DNA from 2 places in the Pseudomonas sp. 1 genome. Region 2 is predicted to be linked to the other one. Evidence: predicted binding sites of a transcription regulator. Region 2 holds the regulator's gene; the other holds the start of a gene.
What was found. Region 2 encodes FliA, which starts transcription of late flagellar genes. Its sites were predicted from a motif close to CTAAAGTTTNNNNNNNNNNNGCCGNTAA; they were not measured.
Positions count from the first base shown of each region.

Region 1: AC1MDC_RS07955 (methyl-accepting chemotaxis protein) is a predicted target of FliA. The motif match lies at 13,334-13,361, and genes of this name have one in related genera.

Region 1 is NZ_JBWXMQ010000004.1:119,712-134,814, forward strand. It holds gene hutH (histidine ammonia-lyase) at 1-1,017, opposite strand, end outside; gene hutH (histidine ammonia-lyase) at 1,148-2,671, opposite strand; gene AC1MDC_RS07905 (quaternary amine ABC transporter ATP-binding protein) at 2,854-3,684, opposite strand; gene AC1MDC_RS07910 (ABC transporter permease) at 3,681-4,532, opposite strand; gene AC1MDC_RS07915 (ABC transporter substrate-binding protein) at 4,617-5,585, opposite strand; gene AC1MDC_RS07920 (purine-cytosine permease family protein) at 5,656-7,128, opposite strand; gene hutU (urocanate hydratase) at 7,306-9,003, opposite strand; gene AC1MDC_RS07930 (HutD/Ves family protein) at 9,450-10,019, opposite strand; gene hutC (histidine utilization repressor) at 10,016-10,726, opposite strand; gene AC1MDC_RS07940 (formimidoylglutamate deiminase) at 10,873-12,237, shown strand; gene AC1MDC_RS07945 (lipocalin family protein) at 12,299-12,868, opposite strand; gene AC1MDC_RS07950 (hypothetical protein) at 12,900-13,154, opposite strand; gene AC1MDC_RS07955 (methyl-accepting chemotaxis protein) at 13,437-15,103, shown strand, end outside.
Region 2 is NZ_JBWXMQ010000013.1:92,961-108,063, forward strand. It holds gene flhB (flagellar biosynthesis protein FlhB) at 1-401, shown strand, start outside; gene AC1MDC_RS19895 (DUF6124 family protein) at 626-1,000, opposite strand; gene AC1MDC_RS19900 (hypothetical protein) at 1,533-1,847, shown strand; gene AC1MDC_RS19905 (DUF6124 family protein) at 2,096-2,470, opposite strand; gene AC1MDC_RS19910 (hypothetical protein) at 3,022-3,753, shown strand; gene flhA (flagellar biosynthesis protein FlhA) at 3,951-6,080, shown strand; gene flhF (flagellar biosynthesis GTPase FlhF) at 6,092-7,432, shown strand; gene fleN (flagellar synthesis regulator FleN) at 7,546-8,376, shown strand; gene fliA (RNA polymerase sigma factor FliA) at 8,373-9,113, shown strand; gene AC1MDC_RS19935 (chemotaxis response regulator CheY) at 9,281-9,652, shown strand; gene AC1MDC_RS19940 (protein phosphatase CheZ) at 9,671-10,459, shown strand; gene AC1MDC_RS19945 (chemotaxis protein CheA) at 10,497-12,776, shown strand; gene AC1MDC_RS19950 (protein-glutamate methylesterase/protein-glutamine glutaminase) at 12,826-13,962, shown strand; gene AC1MDC_RS19955 (flagellar motor protein) at 13,962-14,702, shown strand; gene motD (flagellar motor protein MotD) at 14,715-15,103, shown strand, end outside.

The DNA.
Region 1 (15,103 bases), on a different contig from region 2:
AGCGGCCATGGCCACTGGTTCGGCGTGGAAGTTGCCGCCGGAAATCACGTCGCCTTCGGCCGCGAACACCAGCGGGTTGTCGGATACGGCGTTGGCTTCGACAGCCAGCACTTCGGCGGCCTGACGGAACTGGGTCAGGCACGCGCCCATGACTTGCGGCTGGCAACGCAGCGAGTACGGGTCCTGAACCTTTTCGCAGTTCTGGTGCGAGTCGGAGACTTCGCTGCGCTCGCCCAGCAGATCGCGGTAAGCGGCAGCGGCGTCGATCTGGCCTTTCTGGCCGCGGGCAGCGTGGATGCGTGCGTCGAACGGCGAACGCGAACCGAGCACCGCTTCCACCGTCAGCCCGCCCAGCGCCAGCGCGCCGGCGAACAGGTCTTCACCTTCGAACAGACCACGCAGCGCAAACGCGGTGGAAACCTGTGTGCCGTTGAGCAACGCCAGACCTTCTTTCGCCGCCAGGGTCAGCGGGGTCAGGCCGGCGACTTTCAGCGCTTCGGTCGCTTCCATCCACTCGCCCTTGTAGCGCGCCTTGCCCTCGCCCAGCAGCACCAGCGACATGTGCGCCAGCGGCGCCAGGTCACCGGAGGCACCGACCGAACCTTTCAACGGAATGTGCGGGTAAACCTCGGCGTTGATCAGGGCGATCAGCGCATCGATCACCACCCGACGGATGCCGGAGAAACCACGGCTGAGGCTGTTGACCTTGAGCACCATGATCAGGCGCACCAGCTCATCGCTGATCGGCTGGCCGACGCCGGCGGCGTGGGACAGCACCAGCGAACGCTGGAGGTTTTCCAGGTCTTCGCTGGCGATACGGGTCGAGGCCAGCAGGCCGAAACCGGTGTTGATGCCGTAGGCGGTGCGGTTTTCCGCAAGGATCTGCTCGACGCACGCCACGCTGGCTTCGATCTGCGCGCTGGCGCTGTTGTCGAGGGTCAGCTTGACCGGGTTCTGATAAACGTCACGCAGTTGGGCCAGGCTCAGTTGGCCGGGGATCAGGTTCAGCGCAGTCATTTAAATGCTCCTTTTGAGGCATTCAGCTCTTAGTTAAAGAGAAACTACCAGTCGCTCCGGAGCATTCCGTTATCCGTCGCTTTTCGTCTTTTGGACGATCCGCGCCTTGGCACGCTGGTATGGGTAGTTGTCAGTGCAGATTCGGTAATGCGTTGTGCAGCAGGTTCGAGTCTTTCAGAACGCTAGCGGCGGCGGCGATGTCCGGTGCCAGCCAGCGGTCCTGATCGTAGGCCGGGACTTTTGCGCGCAGCAGTCGCCAGGCGGTATCGGTGCCCGCGCCGAAGCGCTGTTCCTTGAGGAACTCAAACGCCTGGGCCGCCAGCAGGTATTCGATGGCGAGGATCTGCGTGCAGTTTTCCAGCGCGCGGTGCAGCTTCAGCGCGGCGTTGGTACCCATGCTCAAGTGATCTTCCTGCAGGCCCGAGGTGACGTAGTTGTCGAGCACCGCCGGTTGCGCCAACTGGCGGTTTTCCGCGCACAGCGATGCGGCGACGTATTGCACGATCATCATCCCGGAGTTCACCCCCGGATTAGCCACCAGAAACGCCGGCAGACCGCTGACGTGCGGGTTGATCAGGCGATCCAGACGCCGCTCGGCAATCGAGCCGATTTCGGCCATCGCAATCGCCAGCAGATCCGTCGCCAGCGCCACCGATTGCCCGTGCGGGTTGGCCTGGGACATCACCCGGAAGTCGTCCGGCGTGCCCAGCAGCAACGGATTGTCGGTGCAGCCGTTGAGTTCGGTTTCGATCTGTTTGATCGCGTGTTCCAGTTGATCGCGCGCGGCACCATGCACCTGCGGGATCGAGCGGATGCTCAGGGCATCCTGAGTGCGAATGCCTTTGCTCGCGGCGATCACTTCACTGCCATCGAGCAAGGCGCGCAGATTGACGCCGACCTGCTGCATGCCCGGATGCGGCTTGAGCGCGATGATCTCGGCATCGAATGCGGCGATCTGGCCGCGCTGGGCTTCGAAGCTCATGGCGCCGATCACATCCGCCCATTGCACCAGACGCGTGGCGTCGGCGATCGCCAGGCAACCGAGGCCGGTCATGCACGGCGTGCCGTTGACCAGGCACAGACCGTCCTTCGCCCCGAGCTGCACCGGTTGCAGGCCCTCTTCGGCCAGCGCCTGCTGCGCGGACACCACTTGCCCGCGATAGCTGACATTGCCCACGCCCAGCAGCGCAATGCCGATGTGCGCCATGTGAGTCAGGTAACCCACCGAACCCTGGGACGGCACTTGCGGGGTGACGCCGCGATTGAGCAGCGCCAGCAACGCCTCGACCACCCGGCGATGAATACCGGATTTGCCGTGGCTGTAGTTGCGGATCGCCGAGCACATGATCGCGCGCGTCTGCTCATCGGTCAGTACCGGGCCGACGCCGCAGGCATGGCTGAGCAAGGTGTTGCGCGACAGCTGGCTGAGCTGTTCGTCTTTCAGCGAAACGTTGCACAGCGCACCGAGACCGGTGTTCACGCCATAGGCGCGCTCGCCGCTGGCAACGATGCGCTGGACGATGCCCTGTGCGTTTTCAATGCGCGCCCAGGTCTGCGCCGACAGCTCGAGCTGCGCGCCGTGACGGGCGACTGCGACCACATCCTGCCAACGCATCGGAGCGTCGGCGATAACGATTTTTTCAGCCTGGGACATCTAAAACCTCTTGGACTTGATCGTTCCCATGCTCTGCGTGGGAATGCCGCTTGGGACGCTCCGCGTCCCGCTCTCAACGCAAGACTGGAGTCCTGCGCAATGGTGACGCGGAGCGTCACGGTATGCATTCCCACGCAGACGGTTCGACGCCTCGACGTGGGAACGAGCCTGCCGTAAAACCTTTAAACCACCGCCGCCCGGCGCTGCACGAACCGGTCGACATATTCGTCCGCCGGCGAATGCAGGATCTCTTTCGGCGTACCGACCTGGATCAGGCGGCCGTCCTTGAGAATCGCGATGCGGTTACCGATGCGCACGGCCTCGTCGAGGTCGTGGGTGATGAAGACGATGGTCTTGTGCAGGGTCTTTTGCAGCTCCAGCAACTGGTCCTGCATCTCGGCGCGGATCAGCGGATCGAGTGCACTGAACGCTTCGTCCATCAGGATGATGTCGGTGTCCGCCGCCAGGGCGCGAGCCAGGCCCACACGTTGGCGCATGCCGCCGGAGAGCTGGTGCGGGTATTTGTTTTCGTAGCCCTTGAGGCCCACGGTGTTGATCCAGTGCAGCGCGCGTTCGGCGCACAGCTGCTTGCTCTCGCCGCGCACTTTCAGGCCGTAGGCAACGTTGTCGAGGACGGTCTTGTGCGGCAGCAGGCCGAAGCTCTGGAACACCATGCTGATCTTGTGCCGGCGAAATTCGCGCAGGGCTTCCATGTCGTATTGCAGGATGTCCACGCCGTCCACCAGGATCGCGCCGCTGGTCGGGTCGATCAGGCGGTTGAAGTGGCGCACCAGCGTCGATTTGCCGGAGCCGGACAGGCCCATGATCACGAAGATCTCGCCGGTGCCGATGCTCAGGGACAAGTCGTTGACCCCGACCACGCAACCGGTTTCGTTCAGCACCTGATCCTTGGTCTTGCCCTGGCCGACCATCGCCAGAGCGTCCGAGGCACGATTGCCGAAAATCTTGAAGACGTTTTTGACTTCGATCTTGCTCACGGTTGCGTTGCTCATTTGCTCACCTCATGCCGTGGCCGACCATATGCCTGGGTAATGCGGTCGATGACCACTGCGAGAATCACGATCGCCAGACCGGCTTCCAGGCCACGTCCGACGTTGAGGGTCTGAATGCCCACCAGCACATCTTCACCCAGGCCACGGGCGCCGATCATCGAGGCGATCACCACCATCGACAGGGCCATCATGGTGGTCTGGTTGATCCCGGCCATGATGCTCGGCAGGGCCAGCGGCAGTTGCACGCCGAACAGTTGCTGCCAGCGGTTGGCGCCGAAGGCGTTGATGGCTTCCATCACTTCGCCGTCGACCTGGCGGATGCCCAGATCGGTCAGGCGGATCAGCGGCGGCGCGGCGTAGATCACGGTGGCGAAAATCGCCGGTACCTTGCCCAGGCCGAACAGCATCAGCACCGGAATCAGGTACACGAAGCTGGGCATGGTCTGCATGATGTCAAGCAGCGGCATCAGCACCGAACGCAGGCGATTGCTGCGCGCCGAGAGAATCCCCAGCGGTACGCCGATCAGCACCGAAATGACCGTCGCCACCATCATCAGCGCGAGGGTCTGCATCAACTTGTCCCACAGACCGACAGCGCCGACCAGGAACAACAGACCGACGATCACGGCGGTGGTCACGGCTTTGCGCGTTGCGTGCCAGGCCACGACACCGACGATGGCCAGCATCAACCACCACGGCGCGGCGCGCAGCAGGCCTTCAAGATTGACGATGGCCCACAGCAGGGTGTCGGAGATATGGCGGAACACATCGCCGTAGTTGGTGACCAGCGCATCGACCCAACCGTTGACCCAGTCGGCGATGGAAAAGGTAAAGCTTTCGGGAAACATAAGCGGCTCTCAATCAGGAAACTCAATCAAGCGATTGCGGCGAATATCCCGGCCCGCCTCTCGGTTGGCCGGGAGGAATTCGACCTACAGCGCCGCTTCGATTTTCTTGGCAGCGTCTTCACTCACCCACGCATGCCAGACCTCAGGATGTTCCTTGAGGAAGATTTTCGCCAGTTTTGGCGACTCGATACGTTCCTTCGCCATGCGGCCCAGATTCTGGTTCAGCAGGTCGATCGGCAGGTTGACCTTTTCCAGCACGGCCACCAGTTCCGGGGCTTCGTCATGGAAGGTCTTGGACAGGCCAACCTTGATGGTCACGGTCTTGTCGACGCCCGGTTTTTCTTCCAGTTTCACCGCGTCGATCTGACCCATCAGCGGGGTTGGCGTCCAGTAGTAGAACAGGATCGGCTCGCCACGCTTGTAGCTCGACAGCACGGCCGCATCCAGCGCCGGGCCGGTGCCGGGGCGGAAGTTGGTGTAGCTGTTTTCCAGGCCGTAGCTTTTCAGCATTTCGCTGTTGTCCAGCTCGCAGGTCCAGCCGGCCGGGCAGTTGTAGAAGCGGCCTTTGGAAGGCTCTTCGGCGTCCTTGAAGACGGCGGCGTATTTGCCCAGGTCGGCGATGTTTTTCAGGTCCGGCGCCTTGGCTTCCAGCTTGCGCTTGGCATCGCCTTCGATCACGTAGCGCGGCACGTACCAGCCTTCCACTGCACCGACCACCGGGGCGCCGACACCGACGACCTTGCCGGCCTTCTCGGCCTTGTTCCAGACCTCGCTGCGGCCGACCCATTCTTCGGCAAAGATCTGGATGTCGTTGCTGCTCAGGGCGTTTTCCATGGTGATGGAGTTGCCCGGCAGGCTGTCGGTCTTGCAGTCGTAACCTTTCTCCAGCACCACCTGCAGAACGTCGGTCAGCAGCATGCCGCTTTCCCAGTTCAGGCCGGCGAATTTCACCGGTTTGCCGGACTCGCACCAGCCGGCGGCCTGGGTCGCGCCAGCGCTGGCCAGCAGGCCCATGGAAAGCAATGTGGTCAGCAGGGTCTTGTTCGATTTCATTGTTGTGACGCTCCTAATCATGAATTGGCTTACGGCAGTCAAGAGGCATCCAGCCCTGTCCACGTCCAAATCAGGCCTGCGCCGCAGCGCGACCGGCCCCGCTTGTTTTAGGTTGTACAACGCTGTTCTGCTCGACGGGCAGAATCAGTCGATCGGGTACGGTGCCGTGCCATTTTTTCGCGCAGACGTAGTACAGCGCTGCGGGCAGCACGAGACCGATGATCCAGGAAATATCCACATCCCCCAGGGCCGCTACCAATGGACCGGTATAGAACTTGGTGGAAATGAACGGCAGTTGCACCAGCACCCCGAACACATAAACGCTGATACCGAGGATGTTCCAGCGGCCATAGCGACCGTTCGGATCCGCCAGCGCCGGTACGTCGTAGCGCTCGCGGGTGATGCAGTAGTAGTCCACCAGGTTGATCGCACTCCACGGCGTGAAGAACGCCAGCAGGAACAGGATGAAGGACTTGAACGCACCGAGGAACGAATGCTGGCCGAGCAGCGCAATCAGGGTCGCTGCGCCGACGATCACCAGCACGAACACCAGGCGCTGCATCCGGGTGACCGTCAGGTGGCCACGGAAGCCGCTGATGATGGTCGCGATGCACATGAAGCTGCCGTAGGAGTTCAGGGTGGAGATGGTGACCTTGCCGAACGCGATGCTGAAATACAGCAGCGCGGCAGTGGCACCGGTCCCGCCCAGACCGACGATGTAAGCGACTTCATGCCCGGCGAATTGCCCGTTGGCCGAAGCGGCTGCGAACACACCGAGGATCATCGCCACCTGCGCGCCGATCACCGAACCGGCACCGGCGGCGAAAAAGGTTTTCACCGAAGACACCTTGCTCGGCAGGTAGCGCGAGTAGTCCGCCACGTACGGGCCGAAAGCGATCTGCCAAGAGGCCGCGAGCGAAACCGCCAGCAGGAAACTGCTCCAGCTGAAGTGACGGATTTCCAGAAGTGCGCCGACGTCCACCTGACTCATCAGGCGGCTGAACAGGTACACGAAAGCGATCACACCAATGGCACTGGCGATCCGGCCGATCCAGTGAATCACCCGATAGCCGAGCACCGTGACCACCACGATGACGCTGGCGAACAGCAGGATGCCGACGGTGTCGCTGACCCCGAACAACTGGCCCAGCGCCTGACCCGATAGCACGGTTCCGGTGGCGGTGAAGCCCAGATACATCAGGCACACCAGCACGATCGGGATCGCCGCGCCGTAGACGCCGAACTGCACCCGGCTGGAAATCATCTGCGGCAGGCCAAGCTTCGGCCCCTGTGCCGCGTGCAGCGCCATCACCCCTCCGCCCAGCAGTTGACCGATCAGCAGACCGATCAACGACCAGAACACATCACCGCCCAGCACCACGGCCAGGGCCCCGGTGACAATCGCGGTGATTTGCAGGTTGGCACCCATCCACAGGGTGAACTGACTGAACAGACGACCGTGTCTTTCCGCTTCCGGGATGTAGTCGATCGAACGCCTTTCGATCAACGGTTTACTGCCTGCACGATCGGTGTTGCCTGCCATGATTCAACCTCTGTGGATTGTTTTGATTGTTCACTAAGCTTCTGTAGGGCAGCTTTTCTGTGGGAGCGAGCTTGCTCCGGGCGGCGATCCGACGAAAGCAATTTGTCAGTCAGCACAGATACTGAATGTGCCGGCCTCTTCGCGAGCAAGCTCGCTCCCACACAAAGCCAAAGCCCTTTATTTGCCGGTGATCATCGGCAGGTTCAGCCCTTGTTCCCTGGCGCAGTCGATGGCGATCTGGTAACCGGCATCGGCGTGACGCATGACACCGGTGCCCGGGTCGTTGTGCAGAACGCGAGCGATACGCTCGGCCGCTTCGTCAGTACCGTCGCAGACAATCACCATGCCCGAGTGTTGGGAGAAGCCCATGCCGACGCCGCCGCCGTGGTGCAGGGACACCCAGGTCGCACCGCTCGCGGTGTTCAGCAGCGCGTTGAGCAGCGGCCAGTCGGAGACGGCATCGGAGCCGTCCTGCATCGATTCGGTTTCACGGTTCGGGCTGGAGACCGAGCCGGAGTCGAGGTGGTCGCGACCGATCACGATCGGAGCCGACAGCTCGCCGCTGCGCACCATTTCGTTGAACGCCAGACCGAGCTTGGCGCGCAGGCCCAGGCCGACCCAGCAGATACGCGCCGGCAGACCCTGGAAGCTGATGCGCTCGCGCGCCATGTCCAGCCAGTTGTGCAGGTGGGCGTCGTCCGGGATCAGCTCTTTGACTTTGGCGTCGGTCTTGTAGATGTCTTGCGGATCACCCGACAGCGCAGCCCAGCGGAACGGGCCGATACCACGGCAGAACAGCGGACGGATGTAGGCCGGAACGAAGCCCGGGAAATCGAATGCGTTTTCGACGCCTTCTTCCTGAGCCATCTGACGGATGTTGTTGCCGTAGTCGAAGGTCGGCACGCCCATTTTCTGGAAGTCGAGCATGGCTTTGACGTGAACGGCCATCGATTGCTTGGCGGCCTTGACCACAGCGGCTGGCTCGGTCTTGGCGCGGGCGCGGTATTCATCCCAGGTCCAGCCGGCCGGCAGATAACCGTTGAGCGGATCGTGGGCGCTGGTCTGGTCGGTGACCATGTCCGGGCGCACGCCGCGCTTGACCAGTTCCGGAAGGATTTCAGCGGCGTTGCCGCACAGGGCGATGGAAACAGCCTTGCCTTCGGAAGTGTATTTGGCGATGCGGGCCAATGCGTCGTCGAGGTCTTTGGCCTGCTCGTCGACGTAGCGGGTCTTCAGGCGGAAATCGATGCTGATCTGCTGGCATTCGATGTTCAGCGAGCAGGCACCGGCGAGGGTCGCGGCCAGTGGCTGGGCGCCACCCATGCCGCCGAGGCCGGCGGTCAGTACCCACTTGCCGGTGAGGTTGTCGTTGTAGTGCTGGCGACCGGCTTCAACGAAGGTTTCGTAGGTGCCCTGGACGATGCCCTGGCTGCCGATGTAGATCCAGCTGCCGGCGGTCATCTGGCCGTACATGGCCAGGCCTTTGGCGTCGAGTTCGTTGAAGTGTTCCCAGGTCGCCCAGTGCGGCACCAGGTTGGAGTTGGCGATCAGCACGCGCGGGGCGTTGCTGTGGGTCTTGAACACGCCGACCGGCTTGCCCGATTGCACCAGCAGGGTTTCGTCTTCGTTGAGGTTGGTCAGGCTCTCGACGATCTTGTCGTAGCACTCCCAATTACGCGCCGCGCGGCCGATGCCACCGTATACCACCAGCTCTTTCGGGTTCTCGGCGACTTCCGGGTCGAGGTTGTTCATCAGCATGCGCAGCGGCGCTTCGGTCAGCCAGCTCTTGGCGGTCAGCTTGTTGCCGCGGGCGGCGCGGATTTCGACGTCACGATGCTTTGTGAATGAAGAAGTGGTGCGGTTGTTGTCAGTCACGAAAAAGACTCCTCAGCGATCAATTCAAACCAACCCTGGCAGTGGGCAAGCAGCCTGTGCGCATCAGTGCGCGGCAAGCGAATCAGTGGACGCTGCGGAGAGTCTCGTTCGACTCATACGCATACGTCTTTACTTGTACATACAAGCATATGCAATCAAGCGGCCAACTTGTTGGAGGACCGTTCAACAAAAATCCAGGACAGGTCTGCAGAGCGCCTGAATCAAGGGCTCCGGCGTTCATGAATTTTTTCGCGGGGTGGATTGAGGACAGCGACAGGTTGTTACGAAAGCGTGGCTTTGCGCCACGCTGGGGCGTTCGGTAACAAGTTGGTGCGCATTTCGGGAACGTCGGGACGAAAAAAAACCGCTGCTTTCAAAGCAGCGGTTTTTGATCGTTGATCGTTAGATCGTTCCCAGGCTCTGGTGCGAACGAGCAGTAGAGAGAATCAGCGCGCAGACAGTTCAATCACGCAGCAACCGGCATTGACGGCAATCTCGGTCAAACCGGTGTTACCGTCCAGTTGCAGGCAGTCATGGCGGCCGAGTTGCGAGGCGCCGCCACCGACCGTGACTTCCAGCCGTTCACTGACGCTGAAGACCAGCACCGTGCTCGCCGAACTGAAAAACCGCAGTTCGCCGTCCAGCCATTGCAGGCGTGCGCTGTAACGCTGCGGCGAGTAGATCAGGTTGAAGTCGCGGATCGCGCCGCCGAGCAAGGTGCAGGACACCTGGCTCTCGCCGCTGAAGGCAAACGGGTCGAGGGGTAACAACGGCCGGGTATCGTCGCCGTCGACACACAGGGACATGCCGTCGCCCTGCAATACCGTGATTACCCGCTGGTAACCGGCGAAGGTCGAGAAACCGCCGGATTCGGCGATGTCGGCAATCGACAGACGCCAGCCGAAACCGTCGAGGCCGGCGCCGGCGTCACGGGTGATTTCCTCGGTGCTGCCGCCGCCGTTTTTCCACGGCATGCGCGGGTAGCCTTCGGCGCGTAGAACCTTCAACTCTTTCATTTATGGAACCGACCTTCCAGACGATGACGGGAACCGGGGTGGATCAGGCGCGCCGCCGTCACCGGCTGACGACCCGACCAGGTACGACGGCGGATCAGCAGGCATGGCTCGCCTTTTTCGATCTGCAGCAATTTGCATTCGGACGCTTCGGCGAGGATCGCTTCAACCACGTGCTCGCCTTCGGTCAGCGGCGCGACCTGGTTCAGATAGGCGTAAGGCGTTTGCAGGGTGAAGTCCTGCTTGAGGTATTCCGGAGCCACCAGCGCGTTGACGAAGCGGTCTTCGATCTGCACCGGAATGTCGTTTTCGTAGTGCACGATCAGCGAGTGAAAGACCTTCTGCCCTTCGCGCATGTCCAGCGCCAGCGCGCGCTCGGAACCGGCGGCCTCTTCTTCCAGGGTGATCACCTGGCAAGTATGGCGATGGCCACGGGAGGCGATTTCGTCGGCGATGTTGTGTACTTCGAACAGCGCGGACTGGCTCTTCGGTTCGGCGACAAAAGTACCGACGCCTTGCATGCGCACCAGCAGGCCGTCGGCGGTCATTTCCCGCAGCGCGCGGTTGATGGTCATGCGGCTGAAGCCCAACTGGCTGACCAGCTCGCTTTCCGACGGCACGCGGTAATGCGGCGGCCAGTTACCGCTGTCGATCTGTTGAGTGATCATCTGTTTGACGCGGGCGTACAAGGGCGCCGGACTGTCGCCCATGTTCGCGGCCAACGGGGAGACTGGAGGCGGAGTCGGCACGGTGGATCCCTGTTCATTGGATGAAAGTTGCTAGCTTGCCGGAGTTTACCGGGCAGGCAAACGTCTGTATATGTATATACAAATAACACACGATGGGGTGCCGAACCATGTCCGCCTTCTTTGCCGAACGCGCGCTGCTGCCTAACGGATGGGCCAACAATGTACGTCTCGAGGTCAGCGCCGATGGCGTGTTGACCCGAATCCAGGCCGATTCCACCGCAGATGGCGCCGAACGGCTGAGCGGTCCGCTGCTGCCGGGGATGCCGAATCTGCACTCCCACGCGTTCCAGCGAGCGATGGCGGGACTGGCGGAAGTGGCCGGCAACCCCAACGACAGTTTCTGGACCTGGCGCGATCTGATGTATCGGCTCGTCGGAAAAATCAGCCCCGACCAGCTCGGGGTGATTGCCCGCCAGCTGTACATCGAAATGCTCAAGGCCGGTTACACATCGGTCGCCGAATTCCATTACGTCCACCACGATAACAACGGCCAGCCGTACGCCGACCCGGCCGAGCTGGCATTGCGCATCAGCCAGGCGGCCAGTGCCGCCGGCATCGGCCTGACATTGCTGCCTGTGCTTTACAGCCACAGCGGTTTTGGCGGCCAGACGCCGAACGAAGGTCAGCGCCGTTTCATCAACAGCACCGAAAACTACCTGAAACTGCAATCGCGCCTGCAACCCCTGCTCGCGCAGCAAAAGGCGCAGTCGCTGGGCCTGTGCTTCCACTCTTTGCGCGCGGTCACCCCGCAGCAGATCAGCGAAGTGCTGGCAGCCAGCGACAAGCAATGCCCGGTGCACATCCACATTGCCGAACAACAGAAAGAAGTGGACGACTGCCTAAGCTGGAGCGGTCGCCGCCCGCTGCAATGGCTGTATGAAAACACCGAAGTCGATCAGCGCTGGTGCCTGGTGCACGCGACCCACGCCAATCCGGAAGAAGTCACGCTGATGGCCAGGAGCCGCGCCATCGCCGGTCTGTGCCTGACCACCGAGGCCAACCTCGGCGACGGTATTTTCCCGGCGGTGGATTTCCTCGCGCAGGGCGGGCGCATGGGCATCGGCTCAGACAGTCATGTGTCATTGAGCGTGGTGGAAGAATTGCGTTGGCTGGAATACGGCCAACGCCTGCGCGATCAGCGGCGCAACCGCTTGTATGGCGCAGATCAGCCGATGGTCGGGCGCACGCTGTATGACGCGGCGCTCGACGGTGGTGCTCAGGCGCTGGGCCAACCGATCGGTGCGCTGGAAGTCGGCAAGCGAGCTGACTGGATTGTGCTCGATGGCAGCGATCCATACCTGGCCACGGCCAGTGGTGACGGGATTCTCAATCGCTGGCTGTTTGCCGGTGGCGACCGTCAGGTGCGCGATGTGCTGGTCAACGGTCAGTGGGTCGTGCGCGAGGGGCGACATGCCGAGGAGGAGGACAGCAATCGCGCCTTCACCCAGGTCTTGCGAGAGCTTTTGGGCTGACACAAAACCTCTGTTCTGATCGCTCCCACGCAGAGCGTGGGAGCGATCAGAACAGGAGAAGTCAGTTGGACGTCTTGGCCATCTGCTGATCCGACGTACGCCAGATCAGGCGCGTGGTGTCGTAACCCTGCTGGCGCGCCTTGCTCAACAGTTCCTCACGCACCACACCGTTGACGGTCGGCGTGCGCGACAACAGCCACAGATAGCGGCGACTCGGGTCGCCGACGAGAGCGGTCTTGTAGTCATCGCTGACGTACAGCACCCAGTACTGACCCTTCGCCACACCCGGAATCAGACGCGAGAACCAGGTATCGAACTCGACCCACAACTTGTCGGTCTTGCCCGGCACCTGTGGATAAGCCGTGCCTTTGACTTCTTCCCACGTCCAGTCCGCCGTCAGGCAGCGGTTGTACACCGCGACATTGCCGTCGGGCTTGAGGGAATATCGGGCTTCGGATTGTGCGCAATTGCGCTGGAAATACATCGGCAGACGCGCCAGTTCGTACCAGGTGCCCTGGTAACGCTTGAGATTGACACTGTTGACCGTCTTCGGCGCCAGCGGATCTTCACCGGACGTGGCGCAGCCGGCCAATACCAGGCCGGCCAAAAGGACAAGCAATAACCGCTTCATTGTTTTTCTCCCGTGGGCGCGAAGCCCCGGTTTACTTCAGGCCTTGGCCGGAAAACATCAGCACTTTGTCACCGGCGTACTGCACGCTGATAAAGCTGTTCTTGTCGCCCCAGGTGCAACTGGACATGCCGAGCGCGCCCGAGCAATCGGTGGGCTTGCCGAGCAGCGTCTCGACTTCAGCCTTGGCCATGCCGGCCGAGAGCTTCGAATAGTTTTCCTGATTGACCTTGCTGCATGCAGCCAACAGCACGCAAAACGACAGCAGGGCGATAGATCGCAGCGACATGGTGTAACTCCTGGAGCGGAAGGGGGATGGCATGGCGCCAACCAGAAGCTTAGAAGAGAAAACCCCTGTCTGGTTCCCTGGCAGGCCGGCTATTTGTTAACCCGCTCGTCCGGCTTTCGCCGATAAATCAGACAGTTTGTAAAGCTGTTGAGCATTTCGTCGCCTTTCGCAAAAGGCGCCTAATCTTTGGCGCGCGGCGGTCGAAATAAGAGCAGCGCAAAGCCCCAGAGTGTGGCAAATTGCCGCCCTTTCTTGACCAGCCCCTTCGCGGTAGCTCCCTTAATGACCAGAAACATGAAATTCAGCCACAAGATCTTGTTGGCTGCCGCCCTCGTGGTGGCCGTTGCATTCGCCTGTTTCATTTTGTTCAACGACTATCGCCAGCGCGAAGCCCTGCAAAGCAGCACCGAAGCGTCGATGCAGGAACTGGGCAGTCTGACCACCAGCAACATCCAGACCTGGCTGGAAAGCCGCATCCAGTTGCTGCAATCGATGGCGCAACAGGTCGTCGCCGACGGCAACGCCCCGGCCAGCCTGAAACGCATCATCGACCTGCCCGCCTACACCGGCAATTTCCAACTCAGCTACTTCGGCGGCGCCGACGGCGTGATGCTCTCGGTCCCGGCCGGCAACCGTGCGCCGGATTACGATCCGCGCGCCCGTGGCTGGTACAAGGCAGCCAATGCTGCACAACAGACCATCGTCACCGAGCCGTACATCGCCGCCTCGTCGGGCAAACTGGTGATCACCGTGGCCACGCCGGTGCAGCGCCAGGGCCAGATGATCGGTGTGGCCGGCGCCGACATTGATCTGTCGAGTGTCAGCGCGATCATCAACTCACTGAACTTCGGCGGCCACGGTCACGCGTTCATCGTCAGTGCCGACGGCAAGATCCTGATCCACCCGGACAGCAAACTGGTGCTCAAGACTCTGGCCGAGGCCTATCCCAACGGTGCGCCGAAAGTCAGCCCGGGCCTGAAGGAAGTCGAGTTCGACGGCAAGACCCAACTGATCTCCTTCACCCACGTCAACGGCGTACCGTCGGCCGACTGGTACGTGGCGCTGGTGCTGGACAAGGACACCGCGTTCTCGATGCTCAGCGAATTCCGTACCTCGGCGCTGATCGCCATGGTCATCGCCGTGGTGATCATCATCGCCCTGCTCGGCATGCTGATCCGTGTGTTGATGCAGCCGCTGCTGACCATGGGCCGCGCCATGCATGACATCGCCGAAGGCGAAGGCGACCTGACCAAACGCCTGATCATCCACGGCCACGATGAATTCGGTGCGCTGGGCTTGTCGTTCAACCGTTTCGTCGAGCGCATTCACACCTCGATCCGCGAAGTGTCGTCGGCCACCGGGCAAGTCAACGAAGTCGCACTGCGCGTAGTCGCCGCGTCCAACTCGTCGATGTTCAACTCCGACCAGCAGGCCTCGCGCACCAACAGCGTGGCCGCCGCGATCAACCAGCTCGGCGCCGCCGCCCAGGAAATCGCCCAGAACGCCGCCCTCGCCTCGCAACACTCCAGCGACGCCCGCAGCCTGGCCGAAGACGGCCAGCAGGTGGTGGATAAAACCATCCACGCGATGCAGCAATTGTCGGCGAAGATCAGCGACTCCTGCGGCAACATCGAAACCCTGAACAGCAACACTGTGAACATCGGGCAGATTCTGGAAGTGATCACCAGCATCTCCCAGCAGACCAACCTGCTGGCGCTCAACGCGGCCATTGAAGCAGCCCGTGCCGGTGAAGCCGGTCGTGGTTTCGCCGTGGTGGCCGACGAAGTCCGCAACCTGGCGCATCGCACCCAGGATTCGGCACAGCAAGTGCAGAAGATGATCGAAGAGCTGCAAGTCGGTGCGCGTCAGGCGGTCGGCATCATGACCGAGAGCCAGCGTGAGAGCGAAAGCAGCGTCGGCATCGCCAACCAGGCCGGCGAACGCCTGGG
Region 2 (15,103 bases):
AGGTCCAGCGCGAGATGTCGCAACGGCGGATGATGGCCGCGATACCGGATGCCGACGTGGTCATCACCAACCCGACCCACTACGCCGTGGCGCTCAAGTACGACGCCGAGAAGGGTGGGGCGCCAATGCTGCTGGCCAAGGGCAGCGACTTCCTGGCGCTGAAGATCCGCGAAATCGCCGTGGCCAACAACGTCATGCTTCTCGAGTCGCCGGCGTTGGCGCGTTCGATCTATTACTCCACGGAACTGGAAGAAGAAATTCCCAGTGGCCTGTATCTGGCAGTCGCCCAGGTACTGGCCTACGTCTACCAGATCCGCCAGCATCAGGCCGGCAAGGGCAAGCGCCCGGAACCGCTCAAGGACGACCTGCCGATTCCGCCGGATCTGCGGCGCGATTCCTGATTGTGATGACGCAAAAAAACCGCCCCCGGTTCAACCCGGTGGCGGTTTTTTAATTCCCGATGATCTGTGGTGCTTGTGAGGCCGCGTTCGCGGGCAAGTCGAATCGTCGCACCGCCGCTCCCACAGGTTTAGCGTCGCTCTGAAAATATGAGCACACCACAAATCACTGTGGGAGCGAGCTTGCTCGCGATGACGTCAGCAACCACGGCACATCACTCAAGCCTTTACACCGGGTTCGGCGACGTCGGTAGTTCCAGATTATCCAGCACCCGATTTACTGCCAGCTCCCCGAGCATGATCAGTTGCGCAACCCCCACCAGCGTCCTGCGCTGCGAGGCGGGCATGAGATGGGTGAAGTCATTGACGATGGTTCTGGCGGAAGCCAGGGTTTCGCAGGCATCGACCAGCAGCTCTTCGTTTTTGAAGTCGGCAGTGACGGCGTACATTCTGCGGGTTTTGCGCGGTGGTGGTGTGGTGCCGGGCGGGCAGAGATAGTGATCGAGGGCGCGGTCGGCGGCTTCGTGAAGCTTTCTGGAATCGAGGGATTCGTAGGGCGAAGCAGGATCGGTTTCGGGTGGGTTGGGTGTTGGTTTGATCATGGTGAAGCTCCTGAGTTATGGGGCCACTCTTACCTGTCGCTAAACAAGTGAAGGTGGCAGCTGTACGCAGGTTAGCGAACCGGTCTCAGGCACCCCGGCAGACCCAAAGGTCTCCCGCATACAGCCGCCATAACGTAATTGCGGAGTCCCACAGCGAAGTCACGAACGCCGATGCACTGAGAAAGTTCGGGTCGCTAAACCCGATCGCTGATTCGTCAGCGACCGACTCACAATAGAACCCGACCCCAAGGCGCACAAGCCGGCGGATTCTGGCGTAGCTGTAGGCAATGGCGCAAGAATTCGTAGCCTCCAAGGCGTGTCTGAAGGTGTCTTTTAAACATCCGAGTTTGGAAGGCGCGTTGTGCTGACTTTTGGAGCCCCTTCGCGAGCGGGCTCGCTCCCCATTAGCCGTTTGTCTGAAAGCCTGTGTTACCTGTCAACTCTGACAGGTGTGCTTTTTTGGGGTTTGGAGTTCGATTGTGAAAGGTGTTGTGCGTTGTGCGTACACCTTGAATCGATACGGAGAAAGACAATGAAAGGCACGTATAGCAGCTATGACCCTGTGACCGGCAAGGGCACAATTGATATAGATATTGTGGGTTCTACGAAAATTGATCTGGAGGAAGTCGAGCTCGAGTTGGTGGCGATGAAGGTGAATGAGAATGAGTCGGAGTCGGATTTCGTGACGCCATATCTGCACTTTTGGGGCCCAGGCGCGTCACCGCGTAAGTTCCACTTCACTGTCCCGCTTGATTTTGCAAAAGTGGTCAATATTTCACCAGGGATGCCTGTCGAGTTTGATATGTCGCCGATAAACCCGTATGAAGCGACAAACCTGCGCTACTAATAGTCATTGGAAGCCGATCTGATGGAGGTGATTGAATCTCGGAGCGCCAGATCAGGCGAATGGTTCGTACCTTCTGAGATTCACCCCAGAAAAGAACGCAGCCCCCGCAGGGTGGGGGCGTTCTTTTTTTCTTGTGAAAACCTCTATTTCCCACCTGAGCAAGAGTTGGGGTAAATAAATACTGGACCTGTCCCATGACAACGACTTGCCCGCGAAGGCGTCAGCAACCACGGCACATCACTCAACCGTTACACAGGATTCGGCGACGTCGGTAGTTCCAGATTGTCCAGCACCCGATTTACTGCCAGCTCCCCGAGCATGATCAGTTGCGCAACCCCCACCAGCGTCCTGCGCTGCGAGGCGGGCATGAGATGGGTGAAGTCATTGACGATGGTTCTGGCGGAAGCCAGGGTTTCGCAGGCATCGACCAGCAGCTCTTCGTTTTTGAAGTCGGCGGTGACGGCGTACATTCTGCGGGTTTTGCGCGGCGGTGGTGTGGTGCCGGGCGGGCAGAGATAGTGATCGAGGGCGCGGTCGGCGGCTTCGTGAAGCTTCCTGGAATCGAGGGATTCGTAGGGCGAAGCAGGATCGGTTTCGGGTGGGTTGGGTGTCGGTTTGATCATGGTGAAGCTCCTATAAGGTGGAGCCGCCCGGAACTGTCGCTAAACAGTAAGGTGGCGGCTGTACGCAGGTTAGCGAACCGGTTATAGGCACCCGGCAGACCTGAGGGTCTCCCGCATACAGCCACCATAGCGGAGTTGCAGACTTTGAGTCTGCGACAAGGCATGGAGCGCTGGTGCACCTATTTATGATTCGAGTCGCTAAACCCGATCGCTGATTCGTCAGCGACCGATCCACAATAGAACCCGACCCCAAGGCGCACAAGCCGGCGGATTCTGGCGTAGCTGTAGGCAATGGCGCAAGAATTCGTAGCCTCCAAGGCGTGTCTGAAGGTGTCTTTTAAACATCCGAATTTAAAAGACACTTCGTGCTGCTTTCTCGGGCCCCTTCGCGAGCGTGCGGCATTGCGGTCAGCAGAAAATCACGCTCAAAACCTCCTTTTCCCTACCCAAGCGAGCTGTGCCTTTTATCTGAAATAGTTCAACACCTGTCAGATCTGACAGTAGACAACCATTACTCTTTGGCGCCCCATAAACCCGGCACTCTTGCCATCATGAGCTCGCGCACCGTGAGTGTGATGGCTGACGATTCTTTCTTTGGAAGTCGGGGATTCATCATGGCGACGCGCGTTTACCGAAAACTGTCGGGCATGGAGCTGGAGTTTGTTTCAGGGAGGCTGGAAAGGGACGCAGGAGAGCGGGCCATCTTCTATGAGGTGACGTTCGACCTGAAGCTGGACTTTCTCAATTTCATGGTCATGGCCAATCAGTACATCCCGAATTATCTTGATTGGCCGATCAATGCGATCCGGCCTGAAATGGGTGGGTTCGCCTATCACTATGCCTACAATTACTTCTTCGATGCGGCAGGTAATATCCGCGATAACCAAGCGTTGTTTGCCCTGTTTACCCACTCCAGCTTTTACATGGATCAATGGTCGAGTGGGGGTGAACCGCTGGAGCGTAGGTATGAAAAACCCTCGTTCGTTGTCGTCAACAATTGGCTTCGTGTGACAGCCAGGCAGTACTTTCGCCTGAGTGCGGGCTATCCACTGATCGAGATCAGCGACCTGCCGCGCATATTCTTCGAATGGGCCCTGAATCTGATGGAGAGTGATGATCTGTTCTCTGGCGCCGCACCTGAAACCAGAGTGGTGCTTATGCAGGCTGACGAGGAGGTTGTTGATGTCGGCGGGGAAAGTGTGTTCAAGGGAACGCACTACCTCGATAGCGCAGCGCTGTCTTTCGGTCCTATTACGAAAGCCCATGTTTTGGTTGCCGGTTGACCGGCGAGATTTCAAATCTTCGCATTGCTCTGTCGCTGGGGCAGGCTTGCGCCGGACTCGGTGCACTTGCCCCCTCTCATTCAGGTCCGTCGCCCCTCTATTTCAATCCCCCGCAAAAGTTGGAAGGCTTCTTGCAGTAGCCGCCGTGCGCCTGCTTCGGGCGTCAAAAGTTTGCTTTAAAGGAACGGGGAAAACCGGTGGATCGCTCTCAGTTAATCAACAGTGCTCGCTCGAACATTGCCGACCTCAGTCGGGGCAATCTGGGTGTGCCGCTGTTGCTGCTGGTCATGCTGGCGATGATGATGTTGCCGGTGCCGCCGTTCCTGCTCGACGTGTTCTTCACCTTCAACATTGCCCTGTCCATCGTCGTGCTGCTGGTCTGCGTGTACGCCTTGCGGCCGCTGGATTTCGCGGTGTTCCCGACGATCCTGCTGGTGGCGACGCTGTTGCGACTGGCGCTGAACGTGGCCTCGACCCGTGTGGTGATGCTCCACGGTCAGGACGGCCACGCCGCTGCCGGTAAGGTGATCCAGGCCTTCGGTGAGGTGGTGATCGGCGGTAACTACGTGGTCGGTATCGTGGTTTTCGCGATCTTGATGATCATCAACTTCGTCGTGGTGACCAAGGGTGCCGGGCGGATTTCCGAGGTGAGCGCGCGTTTCACCCTCGATGCGATGCCCGGCAAACAAATGGCGATCGACGCCGACCTTAACGCCGGTCTGATCGATCAGGCCCAGGCCAAGGCCCGTCGTCAGGAAGTGGCCCAGGAGGCAGAGTTCTACGGTTCGATGGACGGTGCCAGCAAATTCGTGCGTGGTGATGCCATCGCTGGCTTGCTGATTCTGTTCATCAACCTGATCGGCGGCATGGCCGTCGGTATCTTCCAGCACAACATGAGCTTCGCCGATGCGGGCAAGGTTTACGCCTTGCTGACTATCGGTGACGGTTTAGTGGCGCAATTGCCATCACTGTTGTTATCTACAGCAGCAGCAATCATGGTGACCCGTGCTTCCGGCTCGGAAGACATGGGCAAGCAGATCAACCGCCAGATGTTCGCCTCGCCCAAAGCGCTGGCGGTGGCTGCCGGTCTGATGGCGGTCATGGGCCTGGTGCCGGGCATGCCGCACTTCTCGTTCCTGAGCATGGCTGCTCTGGCTGCCGGTGGCGCTTACCTGTTCTGGAAGAAGCAGAACGTGGCCAGGGTCGTCGCGCTGGAAGAGGTCAAGCGCCAGCAGGAACTGCTGCCGTCGCCGGCCCGCGCCATGGAAACCAAGGAGTTGGGCTGGGACGACGTGACCCCGATCGACATGATCGGCCTGGAAGTCGGCTACCGCTTGATTCCGCTGGTGGATCGCAACCAGGGTGGCCAGTTGCTGGCGCGGATCAAGGGCGTGCGCAAGAAGCTTTCGCAGGATCTGGGCTTCCTGATGCCGACCGTGCACATCCGCGACAACCTCGACCTGGCGCCGAGTGCCTATCGCCTGACGCTGATGGGCGTGATCCTGGCCGAGGCCGAGATCTACCCGGATCGCGAACTGGCGATCAACCCGGGGCAGGTCTACGGCACGCTCAACGGGATTACCGCCAAAGATCCGGCTTTCGGCCTGGAGGCGGTGTGGATCGAGGTCAGCCAGCGCGCGCAGGCGCAATCGCTCGGTTACACCGTGGTCGATGCCAGCACCGTGGTTGCGACCCACTTGAACCAGATTCTGTACAAGCACTCCAGCGAGCTGATCGGCCACGAAGAAGTACAGCAACTGATGCAATTGCTGGCCAAGAGCTCGCCGAAACTGGCGGAAGAGCTGGTGCCGGGTGTGGTCACGTTGTCGCAGCTGCTGAAAGTGTTGCAGGCGCTGCTGGCCGAACACGTGCCCGTGCGCGACATCCGCAGCATTGCCGAAGCCATCGCCAACAATGCCGCCAAGAGTCAAGATACCGCCGCTTTGGTGGCCGCTGTGCGGGTTGGCGTATCCCGTGCAATCGTCCAAAGCATTGTAGGGACTGAGTCCGAGCTGCCAGTCATCACGCTGGAGCCAAGGTTGGAACAAATATTGCTCAATAGTCTGCAGAAGGCAGGACAAGGCTCGGAAGAGGGCGTTCTGCTGGAGCCAAGCATGGCCGAGAAGCTGCAGCGTTCGCTGATCGAAGCGGCGCAGCGCCAGGAAATGCAAGGTCAGCCGGTGATTCTGTTGGTAGCAGGCCCGGTTCGCGCGATGCTCTCGCGCTTTGGTCGCCTGGCAGTTCCCGGACTGCATGTGCTGGCCTACCAGGAAATTCCGGACAACAAGCAAGTGACCATCGTTGCGACAGTAGGGCCCAACGGCTGAGGTAGTGGTTTATGCAAGTTAAGCGTTTTTTCGCCGCCGATATGCGTCAGGCCATGAAGCTGGTTCGTGATGAGCTGGGCGCTGATGCCGCCATTATTGGCAACCGCCGCATCGCCGGCGGCGTCGAGCTGACGGCGGCGCTCGATTACAAACTGTCGGCGCTGGCCCCGCGTGTTCCGAACATGGAACTCGAGGATGAGCTGCGCAAGACTCAGTCGCGCATCGTCACCGCCCAGGCCGAGCTGAGCCTGCGTGGCGAAGCCGACGGCAACACCAATCGCCAGCTGTTCGCCGGGTTGCCGTTGACGGCCGGCCTGCCGCTGACCGCTGCCGAACCGCTGACCGAACCGACCTACGAGGCTCCGGCCCGTCCGGCACCGGCGCCTGCACCGGTTTCCGCTGGCGTTGACCCGCGTGCGCTGGACTCGATGCGTTTTGAACTCAACAGCCTGCGCGAACTGATGGAAGTGCAACTCGGCACCCTGGCCTGGAACCAGCTGCAAGGCAGTCGTCCGGCCCAGGCCAATCTGTACCGTCGTCTGCAACGCATCGGTTTGTCCGGCCCGCTGTCCCGCGATCTGCTGTCGATGATCACCGAGATCGACGAGCCTCGTCAGGCCTGGCGCATGCTGCTGGCGCACCTGGCACGAATGATTGCCGTGCCGGATGTCGAGCCGCTGGAAGAGGGCGGGGTCATTGCCATGGTCGGTCCTGCCGGCATGGGCAAGACCACCACCCTGGCCAAACTGGCCGCCCGCTACGTGCTCAAGTACGGCGCGCAGAACATCGCGCTGGTGAGCATGGACAGTTTCCGCATCGGCGCGCAGGAGCAGCTCAAGACGCTGGGCCGCATCCTCAATGTGTCGGTGACCCACGTCGATCCGGGCCAGTCCCTGGTGCAGGCGCTGGATCCTCTGCTGCGCAAGCGCGTGGTGCTCATCGACACCGCCGGCCTGCAGGCCAGCGATCCGGCCCTGCGCATGCAGCTGGAAAGTCTGGCCGGTCGTGGCATTCGGTCAAAAAATTATCTGGTGCTGGCAACCACCAGCCAGAAACAGGTTCTAACCGCCGCTTATCACAGTTACAAGCGTTGCGGGCTGGCCGGGTGCATCCTGACTAAACTGGATGAGACGGCAAGCCTTGGCGAAGTGTTGAGCCTGGCGATCAGTCACGAACTGCCGGTTGCCTACCTGACCGATGGGCCGCGTATTCCGGATGATCTGCATCTGCCGCGCCGTCATCAACTGGTCAGCCGCGCCGTCAGTGTGCAAATGCAGGAAGAACCCAGCGAAGAAGCCATGGCTGACATGTTCGCTGATATCTACCACAGCCCGACCAAGCAGGTTGGCTGAGGTAATGAACCGTTTTTGTACCTACATCGATGGTCTGCCATGCATTGTTCCGGTTGTGAACGCGCAGCCAGTAATGTGGCCTCCGTCTATGCAAGACAAGGTAAAGAAATAACATGGGCAGCATGCATCCCGTACAGGTGATCGCGGTGACCGGCGGCAAAGGTGGCGTCGGCAAGACTAATGTGTCAGTGAACTTGTCCCTGGCCCTGGCAGAGCTTGGCCGTCGGGTCATGCTGCTGGACGCCGACCTGGGGCTGGCGAACGTCGACGTTCTGCTGGGCCTCACCCCCAAACGTACCCTGGCCGATGTGATCGAAGGCCGCTGCGAGCTGCGCGACGTGCTGTTGCAGGGCCCCGGCGGGATCCGCATCGTGCCGGCCGCTTCCGGCACCCAGAGCATGGTTCACTTGAGCCCGGCCCAGCATGCCGGCCTGATCCAGGCCTTCAGCGACATCGGCGACAATCTCGACGTGCTGGTGATCGACACCGCTGCAGGTATTGGTGACTCGGTAGTCAGTTTCGTTCGCGCAGCGCAAGAAGTGTTACTGGTGGTCTGCGACGAGCCGACCTCGATCACCGACGCCTACGCGCTGATCAAGCTGCTGAACCGCGATTACGGCATGAACCGCTTCCGCGTCCTGGCCAACATGGCCCAGAGCCCGCAGGAAGGTCGCAATCTGTTCGCCAAGTTGACCAAGGTCACGGATCGCTTCCTCGACGTCGCCCTACAATACGTCGGCGCGGTGCCCTACGACGAAAGCGTGCGCAAAGCGGTGCAGAAGCAGCGTGCGGTCTATGAAGCCTTCCCGCGTTCCAAGTGCGCACTGGCGTTCAAGGCGATCGCACAGAAGGTCGACACCTGGCCGCTGCCCGCCAACCCGCGCGGCCACCTCGAATTTTTCGTCGAGCGCCTCGTGCAGCAAACGGCAGGACCTGTGCTATGACCGCCAGCGGTATGAACCTTTACAAAAAGTCGGCGCGTGATGCGCAGTACGAGCTGATCGAGCGTTACGCGCCGCTGGTCAAGCGCATCGCCTACCACTTGCTGGCGCGATTGCCGGCCAGTGTGCAGGTCGAAGACCTGATCCAGGCCGGGATGATCGGCCTGCTTGAAGTCTCGACCAAATACGACGCGAGCAAGGGCGCCAGTTTTGAAACGTACGCGGGCATCCGGATCCGCGGTGCGATGCTCGATGAAGTCCGTAAGGGGGACTGGGCACCGCGCTCGGTTCACCGCAATACGCGCATGGTCAGCGACGCGATTCGAGCAATTGAAGCTAAAACCGGCCGTGACGCTAAAGATCACGAAGTTGCGGCCGAACTCCAATTGAGTCTCGACGATTACTACGGGATTTTGAACGACACCCTGGGCAGCCGGCTGTTCAGTTTCGACGACCTGTTGCAGGACGGCGAACACGAAGGGCTGCACGAGGATGGCGCCAGTGCTCATCTGGAGCCGTCGCGCGATCTGGAGGACGAACGTTTCCAGGCCGCGCTGGCGGACGCGATTGCCAATTTGCCGGAGCGTGAGCGACTGGTGTTGGCGCTGTACTACGACGAAGAGCTGAACCTCAAGGAGATCGGTGAAGTCCTTGGCGTCAGTGAATCGCGGGTCAGCCAGTTACACAGCCAGTGCGCGGCCCGCTTGCGGGGGCGTTTGGGGGAGTGGCGAGCGCGCTGAAGGCAGTGTGGGGACACTGCGAACGAGGCTGGTGCGGTGGTGAACGGCACCGGTCTCGATCTGTTGTGCTCCAGACAGTCATCGAGTGTTTTGCCGGATTGATTGAAATGGCGCGTCCAGGTGCTGGGCGCGTTTAAGACTGCTTGGAGGTCGAATTGAACAAAGACATGAAAATCCTCATCGTTGATGACTTCTCAACGATGCGGCGGATCATCAAGAACCTGTTGCGTGATCTGGGGTTCACCAACACCGTTGAAGCCGACGATGGCACCACCGCCATTCCGGTGCTCAACAGCGGCAGCATCGACTTTCTGGTGACCGACTGGAACATGCCCGGCATGACCGGTATCGACCTGCTGCGCCACGTGCGCGCCGATGAAAAACTCAAGCACCTGCCGGTGCTGATGGTGACCGCTGAAGCCAAGCGCGAGCAGATCATCGAAGCGGCCCAGGCCGGCGTGAACGGCTATGTGGTCAAACCTTTCACGGCCCAGGCGTTGAAAGAAAAAATCGAGAAGATTTTCGAACGCATCGGCTGATGAACGCGCGGGGGAGCTATGGAGCATAAAGAATCTTCACAGGGCGACTTCGAGTCGACCCTGAAAAAACACGCGGTCGAACTGGTCGAAAGCCTTGAAAAGGGCAGGTTCGGCGACGCGGTGCAACTGATCCATGAGCTCAATCAGACCCGTGACCGTGGCCTGTACCAGGAAGTGGGCAAGCTCACGCGTGAACTGCACAGTGCGATCGTCAATTTCCAGATCGATCCGCACATGCCGCAGGCTGAGGAAGTGTCGCAAATCACCGACGCTACCGAGCGTCTGGGCTACGTGGTCAAACTGACCGAAGCTGCCGCCAACCGCACCATGGATCTGGTGGAGAGCGCGACCCCTGTGGTCAATGGCCTGGCTGACGAAGCCCAGGCCTTGAGCGCCGACTGGGGCCGCTTCATGCGCCGTGAGGTCGGGGCTGAAGAGTTCCGTGAACTGGCGCGCCGGGTCGACGGTTTTCTGGCACGCAGCAGCGCGGACAACCGCGCGGTGTCGAGCAATCTGAACGACATTCTGCTCGCCCAGGATTACCAGGACCTCACCGGTCAAGTGATCAAGCGTGTGACCCAATTGGTCACCGAAGTCGAAAGCAACCTGCTCAAGCTCGTGCTCATGGCCAGCCAGGTGGACCGCTTTGCGGGCATCGAACATGACCGTGCGGCGATGCTTGCTGAAAAAGATCCACAAAAACATCTCTCGCAGGGTGAAGGTCCGCAGATTCATGCCGATAAACGAGAAGACGTTGTGTCCGGTCAGGACGATGTGGACGATTTGTTATCCAGCCTTGGATTTTAGTTTTCTGGGTTTTTAGACCTGTAGGAGCACCCCATTAATGAGCTTCGGCGCCGATGAAGAGATCCTTCAGGATTTCCTGGTTGAGGCCGGCGAGATTCTTGAGCAACTGTCCGAACAACTGGTCGAGCTGGAAAGCCGCCCGGATGACGCAGATCTGCTCAACGCAATTTTTCGCGGTTTCCACACTGTAAAAGGGGGCGCCGGCTTCCTTCAGCTCAACGAGCTGGTGGAGTGCTGTCACATCGCCGAAAACGTGTTCGACATCCTGCGCAAGGGTGAGCGACGCGTCGATGCAGAACTGATGGACGTGGTGCTCGAAGCGCTGGACGCGGTGAACAGCATGTTCGGCGAAGTCCGTGATCGCAGCCCGATCACCGCCGCCACCCCGGAACTGCTGGCCGCTCTGGCGCGCCTGGCCGAGCCGCAATCGGCGGATGAAGCCCCGGCTTCGCCCGTTGCCGAGATGATCGAAGAGCTGGTCGTTGAAAACGAAACCGGCGACTCCGGCGACATCACCGATAACGAATTTGAACAGTTGCTGGACTCGCTGAGCGCCGTCAAGGCTGAAGCCGAGGCCCCGGCGGCTGCCGCCACGCCTGCTTCCGACGAGGCGGCCAGCGATGAAATCACCGACGCCGAGTTCGAGTCGCTGCTCGACCAGTTGCATGGCAAGGGCCAGTTCGCGGTCGACGCCGTGGCCCCGGCGGCCGCTGCACCGGCTGCTCCGGCGGCGGGCGACAGCTCGGACATCACCGACGACGAATTCGAAGCCTTGCTCGATCAGCTGCACGGCAAGGGCAACTTTGCCGTCGATGCGCTGGAGTCGGCGATTGCTTCGGTTCCTGCGACGACTGCTCCGGCAGCGGCTGCGGCCGGTAGCGATCTGATCACCGACCACGAGTTCGAAGCGCTGCTCGACGATCTGCATGGCAAAGGCAAGTTCACTGATGTCGCCACCGGCGCCGTCGTGACCGCCGGCAATGCTGCAGCTGTTGCAGCGCCTGCTGCCAAGGCCCCGGCCGCTGCGGCAAAACCCGCCGCGAAAGCGCCTGAGCCGAAAGCCGAACCGGCGAAACCGGCTGCCGCTGCGGCACCGGCTCCGGCCCGTGCACCGGCGACTCCGCCACCGGAAAAACCGGCGAGCGAAGCCGAGACCACCGTTCGCGTTGACACCGCGCGTCTCGACGAAATCATGAACATGGTCGGTGAGCTGGTGCTGGTGCGTAACCGTCTGGTACGTCTGGGCCTGAACAGCGGCGACGAGTCGATGCAGAAGGCTGTATCGAACCTCGACGTGGTCACCGCCGACTTGCAGACCGCCGTCATGAAGACCCGGATGCAGCCGATCAAGAAAGTCTTCGGCCGCTTCCCGCGTCTGGTTCGCGACCTGGCGCGTCAGCTCAAGAAAGAGATCAACCTGGAACTGGTGGGCGAAGAGACCGACCTCGACAAGAACCTTGTCGAGGCGCTGGCCGACCCGCTGGTCCACTTGGTGCGCAACGCGGTCGACCACGGCATCGAGTCGCCGGAAGAACGCGAAGCCTCGGGCAAGGCCCGTGGCGGCAAGGTGATCCTGGCTGCCGAGCAGGAAGGCGACCACATCCTGCTGTCGATCTCCGACGACGGCAAAGGCATGGACCCGAACGTCCTGCGTGCCATCGCCGTGAAACGCGGTGTGATGGACAAGGATGCCGCCGATCGCCTGAGCGACACCGAGTGCTACAACCTGATTTTCGCCCCGGGTTTCTCGACCAAGACCGAGATCTCCGACGTGTCCGGCCGTGGTGTCGGCATGGACGTGGTGAAGACCAAGATTTCCCAGCTCAACGGTTCGATCAACATCTACTCGACCAAGGGCCAGGGCTCGAAGATCGTCATCAAGGTGCCGCTGACGCTGGCGATCATGCCGACCCTGATGGTGATGCTCGGCAACCAGGCGTTCGCGTTCCCGCTGGTGAACGTCAACGAAATCTTCCACCTCGACCTGTCGACCACCAACGTGGTGGACGGCCAGGAAGTGGTGATCGTGCGGGACAAGGCGCTGCCGTTGTTCTACCTCAAGCGCTGGCTGGTCAGCTCCGCCGCTCACGAAGAGCAGCGCGAAGGCCATGTGGTGATCCTTTCGGTGGGCACCCAGCGGATCGGCTTCGTCGTCGATCAACTGGTCGGCCAGGAAGAAGTGGTCATCAAGCCATTGGGCAAGATGCTGCAGGGAACCCCGGGCATGTCCGGCGCCACCATCACCGGTGACGGCCGCATTGCACTGATTCTCGATGTTCCGAGCATGCTCAAGCGTTACGCCGCACGGCGTATTTGAATCCGGGGCGGCGGGGCGACAACGTCCCGCCGCACCTAATGGAGTGTTTATGGCAGTCAAAGTCCTGGTGGTGGACGATTCGGGTTTTTTCCGCCGCCGCGTCTCGGAAATTCTTTCAGCGGATCCGAGCATCCAGGTTGTCGGCACGGCAACCAACGGTAAAGAGGCGATCGATCAGGCCCAGGCCCTCAAGCCGGATGTGATCACCATGGACTACGAGATGCCGATGATGGATGGCATCACGGCCGTGCGGCACATCATGCAGCGCTGCCCGACGCCGGTGTTGATGTTCTCGTCGCTGACCCACGAAGGCGCCCGGGTCACCCTGGATGCGCTGGATGCCGGTGCGGTGGATTTCCTGCCGAAGAATTTCGAAGACATCTCCCGCAATCCGGAGAAGGTCAAGCAACTGCTGTGCGAGAAGGTACACAGCATCTCGCGCAGCAACCGTCGTTTCAGTGCCTACAGTGCGCCGGCGCCTGCCGCTGCACCTGCAGCTGCGCCGACTCCTGCGCCGGCGACTTCGAGCTTTGGCAGCCACAGTGCTCCGGCCCGTCCGGCACCTGCGCCTGCACCGACTCGCGCGCCAGCGGCCAGCGCTTCGTCGCCAGCCCCGAAACGCAAAAACTACAAGCTCGTCGCCATTGGTACATCGACTGGCGGCCCGGTAGCGCTGCAACGGGTTCTGACCCAGTTGCCGGCCAGTTTCCCGGCACCGATCGTGCTGATCCAGCACATGCCGGCAGCCTTCACCAAGGCTTTCGCTGAACGTCTGGACAAGCTGTGCCGCATCAGCGTCAAGGAAGCCGAGGATGGCGACATCCTGCGTCCGGGCCTGGCGCTGCTGGCACCGGGTGGCAAGCAGATGATGATCGACGGCCGTGGCGCGGTGAAAATCCTGCCGGGCGACGAGCGTCTGAACTACAAGCCGTGCGTGGACATCACCTTCGGCTCTGCGGCCAAATCCTACAGCGACAAAGTTCTGGCGGTCGTACTGACCGGCATGGGCGCCGATGGTCGTGAAGGTGCACGCCTGCTCAAGCAGGGCGGCAGCACGATCTGGGCGCAGGACGAAGCCAGTTGCGTGATCTACGGCATGCCGATGGCCATCGTCAAAGCTGACCTCGCCGACGCGGTGTACAGCCTGGACGATATCGGCAAGCACCTGGTCGAGGCATGCGTCTGATGGATGTTCTAAGCCTTATCGGGATCATCATGGCGTTCGTCGCCATCATCGGCGGCAACTACCTTGAAGGTGGTCACCTCGGCGCGCTGGCCAACGGCCCGGCGGCGCTGATCGTGCTCGGTGGCACCATCGGTGCCGCGCTGCTGCAATCGCCGATGAGCGCGTTCAAGCGCGCCATGCAGATTCTGGCCTGGATCTTTTTCCCGCCGCGTGTGGATCTGGCGGGCGGCATCGACCGCGTCGTCAACTGGAGCCTCACCGCCCGCAAGGAAGGTCTGCTGGGCCTGGAAGGCGTGGCGGATGCCGAGCCCGACGCTTACTCGCGCAAAGGTCTGCAACTGCTGGTCGACGGCGCCGAGCCGGAAGCGATCCGCAGCATCCTCGAAGTGGATTTCTACACTCAGGAAGCCCGCGACGTCGAAGCGGCCAAAGTGTTTGAAAGCATGGGGGGCTACGCGCCGACCATCGGCATCATCGGTGCGGTGATGGGCCTGATCCACGTGATGGGCAACCTGGCCGATCCGTCGCAACTGGGCAACGGGATTGCGGTCGCGTTCGTCGCTACCATCTACGGTGTGGCCAGTGCCAACCTGGTGTTGCTGCCGGTTGCCGCCAAACTCAAGTCAATCGCGTTGCGACAGTCGCGTTATCGCGAAATGTTGTTGGAAGGGATCCTGTCGATCGCTGAAGGTGAAAACCCACGCTCCATCGAGTTGAAGCTTCAGGGCTTCATGGATTAAGGGACTAACCTCATGGCACGTCGTCGCCAGCATGAAGAGCACGTAAACCATGAACGTTGGCTGGTTTCCTACGCCGACTTCATCACCTTGCTCTTTGCCTTTTTCGTGGTGATGTACTCCATCTCGTCGATCAACGAAGGCAAGTACAAGATCATCTCCGAAGCGCTGATCGGGGTCTTCACCGACTCCGACCGCGCGCTCAAGCCGATTCCGATCGGTGAAGAACGACCGAAGACCGTGACCCCGGCCAAGCCGCTGGTCAAGGACGCCGAACAGGTCGACGCCGGCATCGCCGGGGCCAGCGATCCGCTCAAAAGCATCGCCGATGACATCAGCGCCGCATTCGGCGACCTGATCGCAAGCAACCAGATGACCGTGCGCGGCAACGAACTGTGGGTCGA